3 regions of the Bacillus rugosus genome follow, and region 3 is predicted to be linked to each of the others. Evidence: riboswitches for the same ligand, from Rfam matches in the RefSeq annotation. Region 3 holds a riboswitch; each other region holds the start of a gene.

Region 1 (3,280 bases), 2.1 Mb from region 3:
CGGGTCAAGGGATAGATTAAACTGATCTCGCCAGCGGAATTCAAAGCGGGCTTTCGATAACGCATCATCCCGTATTTGTGCTCCGGGATGCCCTTTGGCAAGGTCTGCCGCGTGCGCAGCAATTTTATATGTAATGACCCCTTCACGAACATCATCACGGTTTGGCAGTCCCAAATGCTCCTTGGGCGTTACATAACAAAGCATTGCTGTTCCATACCAGCCGATCATCGCCGCTCCAATCGCTGAAGTAATATGGTCATAGCCCGGCGCAATATCTGTCGTCAGCGGCCCCAAGGTGTAAAAAGGCGCTTCTTTACAAATGTCCATTTGTTTATCGACGTTCTCTTTGATTTTATGCATCGGCACATGCCCCGGTCCCTCAATCATTACCTGAACATCATGCTTCCAGGCAATTTGCGTCAGCTCTCCAAGCGTCTCTAATTCAGCAAACTGCGCTTCGTCATTGGCATCAGCGATTGATCCGGGACGCAGACCATCCCCAAGAGAAAAAGCAATATCATACGTTTTCATGATTTCGCAGATTTCTTCAAAATGTGTATACAGAAAGCTTTCCTGATGATGAGCCAGACACCACTGCGCCATAATCGCTCCCCCGCGTGACACGATTCCAGTTGTCCGTTTGGCAGTCAGCGGCACATACCGAAGCAAAACACCAGCGTGTATCGTAAAATAATCCACTCCCTGCTCTGCCTGCTCGATCAGTGTATCACGATAAATCTCCCACGTTAAATCCTCCGCTACACCGTTTACTTTTTCAAGCGCCTGATAAATCGGAACAGTTCCAACAGGCACAGGGCAATTGCGGATAATCCATTCACGCGTCGTATGAATGTCTTTTCCGGTAGAAAGATCCATCATTGTATCCGCTCCCCAGCGGATGGCCCACGTCATTTTTTCCACTTCTTCTTCAATGGATGACGTAACCGCTGAATTCCCGATATTCGCATTAATCTTCACATGGAAATTCCGGCCGATAATCATTGGTTCACTTTCAGGGTGATTAATATTTGAAGGAATGATCGCCCGGCCGCTTGCTACCTCATCTCTGACAAATTCAGGAGACACATGCTCGCGAATTGCGATAAACTCCATCTCAGGTGTAATCATCCCCTTTTTGGCATAATGCATTTGAGTGACATTTTGGCCAGCTTTCGCCCTCAGCGGTTTCCGCTTTAGTCCTGGGTAGCTTACGTTTGGATTTGCTTTTTTATAACCGTTATCTTCTGGTTTTATCGCCCGTCCTTCATATTCTTCGACATCGCCGCGCTCTGTGATCCATTTTTGGCGGAGAGGCTTTAATCCTTCTTGAATATTGATGGTCACCTCAGGATCCGTATACGGTCCGCTTGTATCATAAACACGCACAGGCGCGTTTTCCTCTTCGCCGAACGACCCAGTCGTCGGACTTAATGCAATTTCCCTCATCGGCACTTGAATGTCCGAAGAAGAACCCTCCACATACACTTTCTTGCTCCCCGAAAAACTCGACATAATGGAAATGTTGGCTTGCTGCACTGAATCGTTTTGCATCACTGATCCTTCCCCTCTCTTCGTTTGAAAGGACAAAATCAAGCCCATAACCAGCACAAAAAACCGGATTCAAATAATGAACCCGGTTGCAGTCAGAAAGAAACATATTATTGCCCACACGACAATAATAAAAGCTATTCCTCTACTTCCCCACGCTGGTACGAACCAGATCAGGTCCAAAGGGTTAAGAAGCTTACCTTCTCTCTCAGCCCGAAAGCGGGCACCCCCAGTAACTATTGATTTCGCACTCATCTTAACATAAAAACAATCTGAAAAAAAGAGAAATGTAGAAAATATTCAGCCAATTCACCCTAAATATCTGACGGGCAGCGGGGTTTCAGATATGTCATGTTCACCCTTCATCACCCGATATGCCTTTGCATCCTGTCTTGAACTCACTATCTGAAACAGCTGTTCATTTATGAAATGAAGAGCCGCTCCGTCGTCCGCCGCATAGCCATCGCACAAGAATTCGTTAGATATCAGCTGGTGGTATATCGGTCTCCGATCCTTTTCACCGTCATAATGAGGACAGAAGCTCCCTTGCAAAAAACCTAAACTTTTCATGCTTGTCAGCGGTCCGGCTGAATCTGTCACCCCTTCTTCAAACCAGCAGATCGCACCGGCACTTAATCCAGCTAAAATCACACCGTTCTTCCATGCCTCTCTAAGAATAAGATCCAGCCCCCACTCCTTCCACAGCACAAGCATGTTCCGCGTACTCCCCCCGCCAACATAAATCACGTCCTTTTCCATAACAAAAGAAGTTAAATCTGTTGACGGCGGCTTAAATAAGGATAAATGAGACGGCACACAATCCAGTGTTTGAAATGCATGATAAAATCGCTGAACATAATTTTGGGAATCACCGCTCGCCGTCGGCAAAAAACAAATGCGAGGCGGCTTCCGTTCCGATTGATTGATGATGTATTGATCGAGGGCCAAATTTTCCGGCTCCATCGAAAAACCCCGGCCATCCATTGCAATAATCTGTTTCATCATCCCACTCCCCGGAAAAATTTGTTACTCATTATAGCATTTTGTATAAATGCATGATACAAGGTTAAATACTTAATAGGAAAATCTAGGAGATAAAATCCCTGACATAACAGGAGGTGAAGCCATTGAACGATTTCTTAGTCTCTACCAGACCTATAATGATTCTTGTTTGCTTAACAACAATAAAAACCAGCATTAAAAAGTACATGGTCGCAATAACAGAAACAACTAACCCCGACCTCAGAACAGCGTTGTATGATCAATTAGATGCAGCTGTTCATCTGCATAGAGAACTATCTGACCTCCTGATGGAAAAAGGCTGGCTACTGGATAAACCATTTCAAATCGATTCACTTTATCTTGCAGAGAACTGTAACAAAGTCATACAAAAAAGACGGTATCTCTGAGATCCCGTCTCTTCATTTTATTGCTCCACTCTTCTTAAAGCCTCGTTTACAGTTTCTTTTATAAACGCGTCTTCACCGCTTAATCGGTCTAAACTGAGATCTCCGTTTCTCAACCTTTCGGAAATATTGTTTATATCCTCCTCTACCGTGATTTGCAGCTCACCAGCCAAAAACATTCTGTGTAATTCATCAGCAACCATACTTTCTTTATCCATTTCAATCCGCTCCTTTGTTTTCAATATTATTCTTAGTCTGTCCCTAGGCCGGACGAATAATAGGTAAAAAGTACGAATCAAACGAATCTTTTTTCTCTTTCTTACGTA
Region 2 (3,280 bases), 1.6 Mb from region 3:
CTTTATGGCTTTTTGCCAGCGCCAGAAGCTGATTGGTTAGTTTTTTCATATGCACCGCTTCTGAGTGAATGGCTTCTATCGATTCCTCAAGCACTTCTGGCTTTTTTGCCCCCCACCGCTTCATTAGGCTGCTGTAGCTTTCTATAATCGTGAGCGGGGTTTTCAATTCGTGTGAAGCATCTTGAATGAACTGCTGCTGTTTATCGTAATGCTCTTTCAGCATCATCGCCATCTCATTAAATGTCAGCCCCATTTCATATAACTCGTCGTGCGACTGTCCTTCCAAGGAAATCGTTTTGAATGCTTTCTCCCGCTGTATGTCTTTCATCGTCATCATTAATCGTCTGATCGGATTGATGATACGGCGGGCGAGCAAGCTTCCCGCAAAAAAAGAAGCGATACAGACAGCAGCGCTTGCAGCGATTAAGATGATTTTCAGCAGAAACAGACTCTCTTCTGTGTTCTCCAGCCTTTCAACCAGCTGAAGAGATACCACTTGCCCATCGGTCCAAATAACCGGAACAGCAGCTTCAGCAAACAGTTTGCCGTCATGTTTCCTTACATCTGCCGTTTCACCGCTATGAAAAGCGAGAGGAACATCTTTATATGCTTTTTCTTTTGTCATGGTCATGACGGCTTTTTGATCACCATTCACTACACGGACCATGCCGTTTGCCGGAAGATAGGCCTGTAGCATGTCCTGCAAAGCGACTCCTTCTGTTTCAGCAGCATGCAGCGCTTCTGCAATGTTATCCGTCTCATCTGCAAGCCGGGACGCATCCTTTGATGTCAGCGCGGACGAAAAAATGAGATAGACTGCGGTATGAACCAAAATTAATAAAATCAATAGCGATATTGTTGTGTACAGATGAATCTTGGTCTTCAGCTTCATCGTTTACCCCTTAATGGCATAGCCGACCCCGCGAACAGTATGGATCAGCTGTTTTTCGTAAGGGTAGTCCAGTTTTTTTCTGATGTATCTAATGTAGACGTCCACCACATTTGTATCACCGATATAATCAAATCCCCATACTGTGTTTAAAATCTGCTCCCGTGTCAGCACTTGCTGCGGATGCTTCAGCATATAGACGAGCAAATCAAATTCACGCGGCGTTAATTCTACCTCTTTGTCTCCGCGTCTCACTTCACGTGTTTTTTCGTTCACCCGCAAGTCATCATATGTAAGAAAAGTGCCAACATCTTCTGTTTTTGTGCCATTTTGGCGCAACGCCGCCCTGATTCTCGCAAGTAATTCCTCAATTTCAAATGGTTTGGTGACATAGTCATTCGCTCCGATGTCCAACCCTGTTACCTTATCAGGTATACTGTCGCGCGCCGTTAATAAAATGACCGGTGTCTGCTGATCCGTTTTTCTCAAGCGGCGCAGTACTTCCAGGCCGCTAAGCCCCGGAAGCATGACATCAAGAAGCACTAAGGAATACCCGCCATCCGCGGCCGCATTCAGTCCTTCTGTGCCATTGTGTTTGATGGTGACGCTATATCCTTCATATTCCAGTTCAAGCTGGATTACCCTGGCGATTTTTTCTTCATCTTCCACAATTAATATGTGCCCTTTATCCAAAACTGATCATCCTCCCCTGTCCCTATATGAAAAAAATGATTTCATTGTTTACAAAATGATTCTTATCATCTATTATGATGTCAAAATAAAAAATTGTATACGGAAAGCACTAGGGGTGCTGTTTTGGCTGAGATAAAGCGCGGGAGAAACGCGCTTTGATCCCTTATGACCCGATCTGGATAATACCAGCGTGGGGAAGTGCAGGTTGACCGAATGGTGTATTTTTTGTGCGCTTAATCGATCTATGACTGCATATTCCCTTAGGATATGCAGTTTTTTATTTTACCAAAAAAACAGGAGGTCGGAGAAATGGAACATATTTGCGGTACAAGCAGAATCGCCGGTTTTCGCTTCTCTTTATATCCGATGACGGATGATTTTATCAGTGTGATCAAATCTGCGCTGAAAAAAACAGACACATCTAAGGTATGGACGAAAACCGACCATATCAGCACAGTTCTGCGCGGTTCAATTGATCATGTATTCGACGCTGCCAAAGCCATTTACCTTTATGCGGCGAATAGCGAAAAACACATCGTCGTGAACGGCACGTTTTCCATCGGATGCCCGGGCGATACACAGGGAGATACATATCTTTCCGAAGGCGATAAGCGTGCCAATGAAGATGCTGTCCGAAGCCTGAACGCGGAAGCACCATGCCAATTTGCGCTTTATCCGATGAATGAGCCGGATTATATGAGCTTGATCATGGATGCTGTCGACATTGCGAAAGCAGAAGGCACTTTCGTACAGGGTGTTCATTACGCGAGCGAGCTTGACGGGGATGCGCATGACGTATTCAGGACACTGGAGGCCGTTTTCCGCATGGCTGAACAGCAAACAAACCACGTAACCATGACTGTGAATCTCTCGGCTAACAGTCCATCAAGAAAAAACAGAAAGCAGGGATAAAATGAAAAGCTGGAAAGTAAAAGAAATTGTCATCATGTCCGTTATCAGTATCGTATTTGCCGTTGTTTATTTATTATTTACGCATTTTGGAAACGTACTTGCAGGTATGTTCGGGCCAATCGCCTATGAACCGATTTACGGCATTTGGTTTATCGTTTCTGTCATCGCCGCGTACATTATTCGAAAACCGGGTGCAGCACTAGTTTCTGAAATCATTGCCGCTCTCGTTGAGTGCCTGCTTGGAAACCCGTCCGGCCCAATGGTCATCGTCATCGGCATTGTTCAAGGTCTCGGAGCTGAGGCTGTATTTCTCGCGACACGCTGGAAAGCATACTCTCTTCCTGTACTTCTGCTGGCAGGAATGGGATCTTCAGTAGCCAGTTTTATCTATGATCTTTTTGTTTCTGGCTATGCAGCCTATTCACCAGGTTATCTTCTCATTATGCTTGTGATCCGCCTGATTTCCGGCGCGTTGCTTGCGGGGCTGCTCGGAAAAGCTGTCAGTGACTCTCTCGCTTATACGGGTGTGTTAAACGGAATGGCACTCGGAAAGGAACTGAAAAAGCAACGGAAGCGGGCATCAGAACATGCAAGCCTTTGATGAGTTCCTGACGGTTGACCAGCTCAGCTTCTCTTATGAAGAAGACGAGAAACCGGTATTTCAAAACATTTCGTTTGAGCTTCAAAAAGGGGAATGCGCTTTATTGCTAGGGCCGAGCGGGTGCGGAAAAAGCTCGCTCGCCCTTTGTTTAAACGGTCTTTACCCGGAGGCTTGCGATGGCATCC
Region 3 (3,280 bases):
TCACTCTGCCCCCGAAGGGGACGTCCTATCTCTAGGATTGTCAGAGGATGTCAAGACCTGGTAAGGTTCTTCGCGTTGCTTCGAATTAAACCACATGCTCCACCGCTTGTGCGGGCCCCCGTCAATTCCTTTGAGTTTCAGTCTTGCGACCGTACTCCCCAGGCGGAGTGCTTAATGCGTTAGCTGCAGCACTAAGGGGCGGAAACCCCCTAACACTTAGCACTCATCGTTTACGGCGTGGACTACCAGGGTATCTAATCCTGTTCGCTCCCCACGCTTTCGCTCCTCAGCGTCAGTTACAGACCAGAGAGTCGCCTTCGCCACTGGTGTTCCTCCACATCTCTACGCATTTCACCGCTACACGTGGAATTCCACTCTCCTCTTCTGCACTCAAGTTCCCCAGTTTCCAATGACCCTCCCCGGTTGAGCCGGGGGCTTTCACATCAGACTTAAGAAACCGCCTGCGAGCCCTTTACGCCCAATAATTCCGGACAACGCTTGCCACCTACGTATTACCGCGGCTGCTGGCACGTAGTTAGCCGTGGCTTTCTGGTTAGGTACCGTCAAGGTACCGCCCTATTCGAACGGTACTTGTTCTTCCCTAACAACAGAGCTTTACGATCCGAAAACCTTCATCACTCACGCGGCGTTGCTCCGTCAGACTTTCGTCCATTGCGGAAGATTCCCTACTGCTGCCTCCCGTAGGAGTCTGGGCCGTGTCTCAGTCCCAGTGTGGCCGATCACCCTCTCAGGTCGGCTACGCATCGTTGCCTTGGTGAGCCATTACCTCACCAACTAGCTAATGCGCCGCGGGTCCATCTGTAAGTGGTAGCCGAAGCCACCTTTTATGTTTGAACCATGCGGTTCAAACAAGCATCCGGTATTAGCCCCGGTTTCCCGGAGTTGTCCCAGTCTTACAGGCAGGTTACCCACGTGTTACTCACCCGTCCGCCGCTAACATCAGGGAGCAAGCTCCCATCTGTCCGCTCGACTTGCATGTATTAGGCACGCCGCCAGCGTTCGTCCTGAGCCAGGATCAAACTCTCCGATAAATGGATCACAGGTTAAGTTCACCGCATCCTGCGGCGACGCCTGTGCGACCTGCATCGTGCAGGTCCTAGTTTGACTGACTACGCACATCGCTGTGCGATTTTATAAAAATGAATTAACAGGCACGTTTTGTCTTGTTTAGTTTTCAAAGATCATTCTGTTGCCTCTCAATGAAGCAGCTTTAATAATATAACATTCAGCTTATTTTTTGTCAACAACTTTTTTCAAATTGTTTTGAAGCTTCTTGTTTTGTCTGCTGTTCATCAGCGACGTTTAATAATATAACACCTGTATTTATTTATTGCAATAGTTTTTTCAAAAAAAATTCTATAAAACAAATAAACTATAATTCTCGTCATGTCATATTTATCATATAACTATTTTAAAAGAACATATACATCATGTAGTATGATCTTGTTGTTTTTTTCTTTTTCTTGTATAGTAGAAACGAATTAAATATTGATGACCACAAGGGGAGCATTAAAGCTGAGAGTGAGCGGTATCGTTCTGACCCTTTGAACCTGTTAGTTAACGCTGGCGTAGGGATGTGGCAAAGTCAAATGAATTGCAGCTCGTAAAGCAGTGCGTGGAACTTTTCTCATCCTTCCGCGTGCTGCTTTTTTGTTGTCCTTTTGGATTGTCTATCAATGAAAGGGGATTTTTATGAATCAATCTAAGCAACTGGTTCGCCTTATTGAAATTGCAATTATGACTGCAGCTGCTGTTATTTTAGACATCGTCTCAGGAATGTTTCTTAGAATGCCTCAAGGAGGCTCGGTCTCTATCATGATGATTCCGATCTTTTTGATTTCGTTTCGGTGGGGTGTCAAAGCAGGTCTTACTACCGGCCTGCTGACAGGTCTGGTTCAAATAGCAATCGGAAACTTATTCGCACAACATCCTATACAGCTATTGTTAGATTACATTGTCGCGTTCGCAGCTATCGGAATAAGTGGATGTTTCGCTTCTTCTGTACGTAAAGCCGCTGTTTTAAAAACAAAAGGGAAGCTGATTGTTTCAGTAGTCAGCGCAGTATTCATCGGCAGTTTCCTGCGCTATGCCGCGCATGTCATTTCAGGGGCAGTGTTTTTCGGCAGCTATGCTCCAAAAGGAACGCCGGTATGGATTTATTCTTTAACTTATAATGCTACTTATATGGTTCCTTCATTCATCATCTGTGCAATTGTCCTTTGTTTATTATTTATGACTGCACCCCGTTTGCTCAAAACTGACAAAGCTTAACATGACACCCCCCAGCGCAGTTCGCTGGGGGGTGTTTTTTGTTATCTATTAAGAACTGTTTTCAAAGCAGAAAGATCCGGCCAGCCAAACCCTACTTCTTTCAGCCTTTCTCCTGCGATTTCAAAGCTATCCTCCGCTACTCTTTCAGGTGAATAGGCCTGATAAAATGTAATTGAGGGGTTCTCCTGAATGACCCAAGCAAACATACTCGAAAAGCCATGATGAAGCAAAAACTCCGCTCCTTTTGCTAAGAGCGCTCTGCCTGCACCTTGCCGCTGATGCTCTTCTAAAAGGTAAATAGCGTATAGCTCGCCGTCATAGCCTTCTTGTTCAGAGCGAATAGGTCCAAATGAAGCAAAGCCGAATATTGAGCCTTTGTCATCGTGAGCCACAAATACACCTTTTAACGAGCGACTTTTCCATTTGTCTTCAAATTCCTTGTAGTTCAGACTGTTTAAGTATTCAGCCGGGACAATTCCTTGATATGTTGTCCTCCAGCTGTCTACATGCACTTTTGCAATGTCCTTTATATCCTCTAACTTTGCTTCTCGTACAGTTACCATCCACTGGTATCCTTTCCTTAGTCATTATTCTGGTTTTGGACCGTTTTTGCGTCTTTTATTTCATTTGTTAATTCGTTAATGCTTTGTTTTACGTTTCCTTTTCCTGAAAAGTTCTCGATCATTTCTTTTACGTCAATTCCCGACGATGCTTTTAAGCTTTCTTGCAGGCTTGACATTAAGTTCGTCGCATAGCTGGTTACTTTGTTGGCGCCGCTTGACTCACCGCTTCCTCCTGTATCAACAACGGTGATTTTATCAATATTTGAAAGAGGTGCCGCTGCTTGTTTCGCGTATTCCGGAAGCATTTTTACGATCATATCGAAAATCGCCGCCTGCCCGTACTGTTCAAAGGCAGCCGCAATTTTCTCTTTTGCTTCCGCTTCTGCCAGACCTTTTAGGCGGATAACCTCTGCTTCTGTTTCCCC

Evidence for each region. A riboswitch is a leader RNA that binds a small molecule or an ion and turns the genes downstream of it on or off. The one in region 3 is predicted to bind thiamine pyrophosphate.
Region 1: it holds a riboswitch for thiamine pyrophosphate, as region 3 does, so the genes downstream of both, thiC (phosphomethylpyrimidine synthase ThiC) here and thiT (energy-coupled thiamine transporter ThiT) in region 3, are expected to answer to the same signal.
Region 2: it holds a riboswitch for thiamine pyrophosphate, as region 3 does, so the genes downstream of both, thiU (YkoF family thiamine-binding protein) here and thiT (energy-coupled thiamine transporter ThiT) in region 3, are expected to answer to the same signal.

Annotation. Positions count from the first base shown of each region.
Region 1 covers NZ_CP096590.1:991,442-994,721, reverse strand. Annotated here, with positions in the region: gene thiC (phosphomethylpyrimidine synthase ThiC) at 1-1,551, opposite strand, end outside; TPP riboswitch at 1,682-1,789, opposite strand; gene M0696_RS05000 (Type 1 glutamine amidotransferase-like domain-containing protein) at 1,858-2,550, opposite strand; gene M0696_RS04995 (spore coat protein) at 2,676-2,957, shown strand; gene M0696_RS04990 (hypothetical protein) at 2,975-3,178, opposite strand.
Region 2 covers NZ_CP096590.1:1,414,254-1,417,533, reverse strand. Annotated here, with positions in the region: gene ykoH (two-component system sensor histidine kinase YkoH) at 1-892, opposite strand, end outside; gene ykoG (two-component system response regulator YkoG) at 896-1,582, opposite strand; TPP riboswitch at 1,684-1,796, shown strand; gene thiU (YkoF family thiamine-binding protein) at 1,892-2,494, shown strand; gene M0696_RS07245 (ECF transporter S component) at 2,496-3,095, shown strand; gene M0696_RS07240 (ABC transporter ATP-binding protein) at 3,082-3,280, shown strand, end outside.
Region 3 covers NZ_CP096590.1:3,054,322-3,057,601, forward strand. Annotated here, with positions in the region: rRNA gene M0696_RS15575 (16S ribosomal RNA) at 1-1,052, opposite strand, end outside; TPP riboswitch at 1,512-1,613, shown strand; gene thiT (energy-coupled thiamine transporter ThiT) at 1,714-2,292, shown strand; gene M0696_RS15585 (GNAT family N-acetyltransferase) at 2,334-2,855, opposite strand; gene floT (flotillin lipid rafts scaffold protein FloT) at 2,873-3,280, opposite strand, start outside.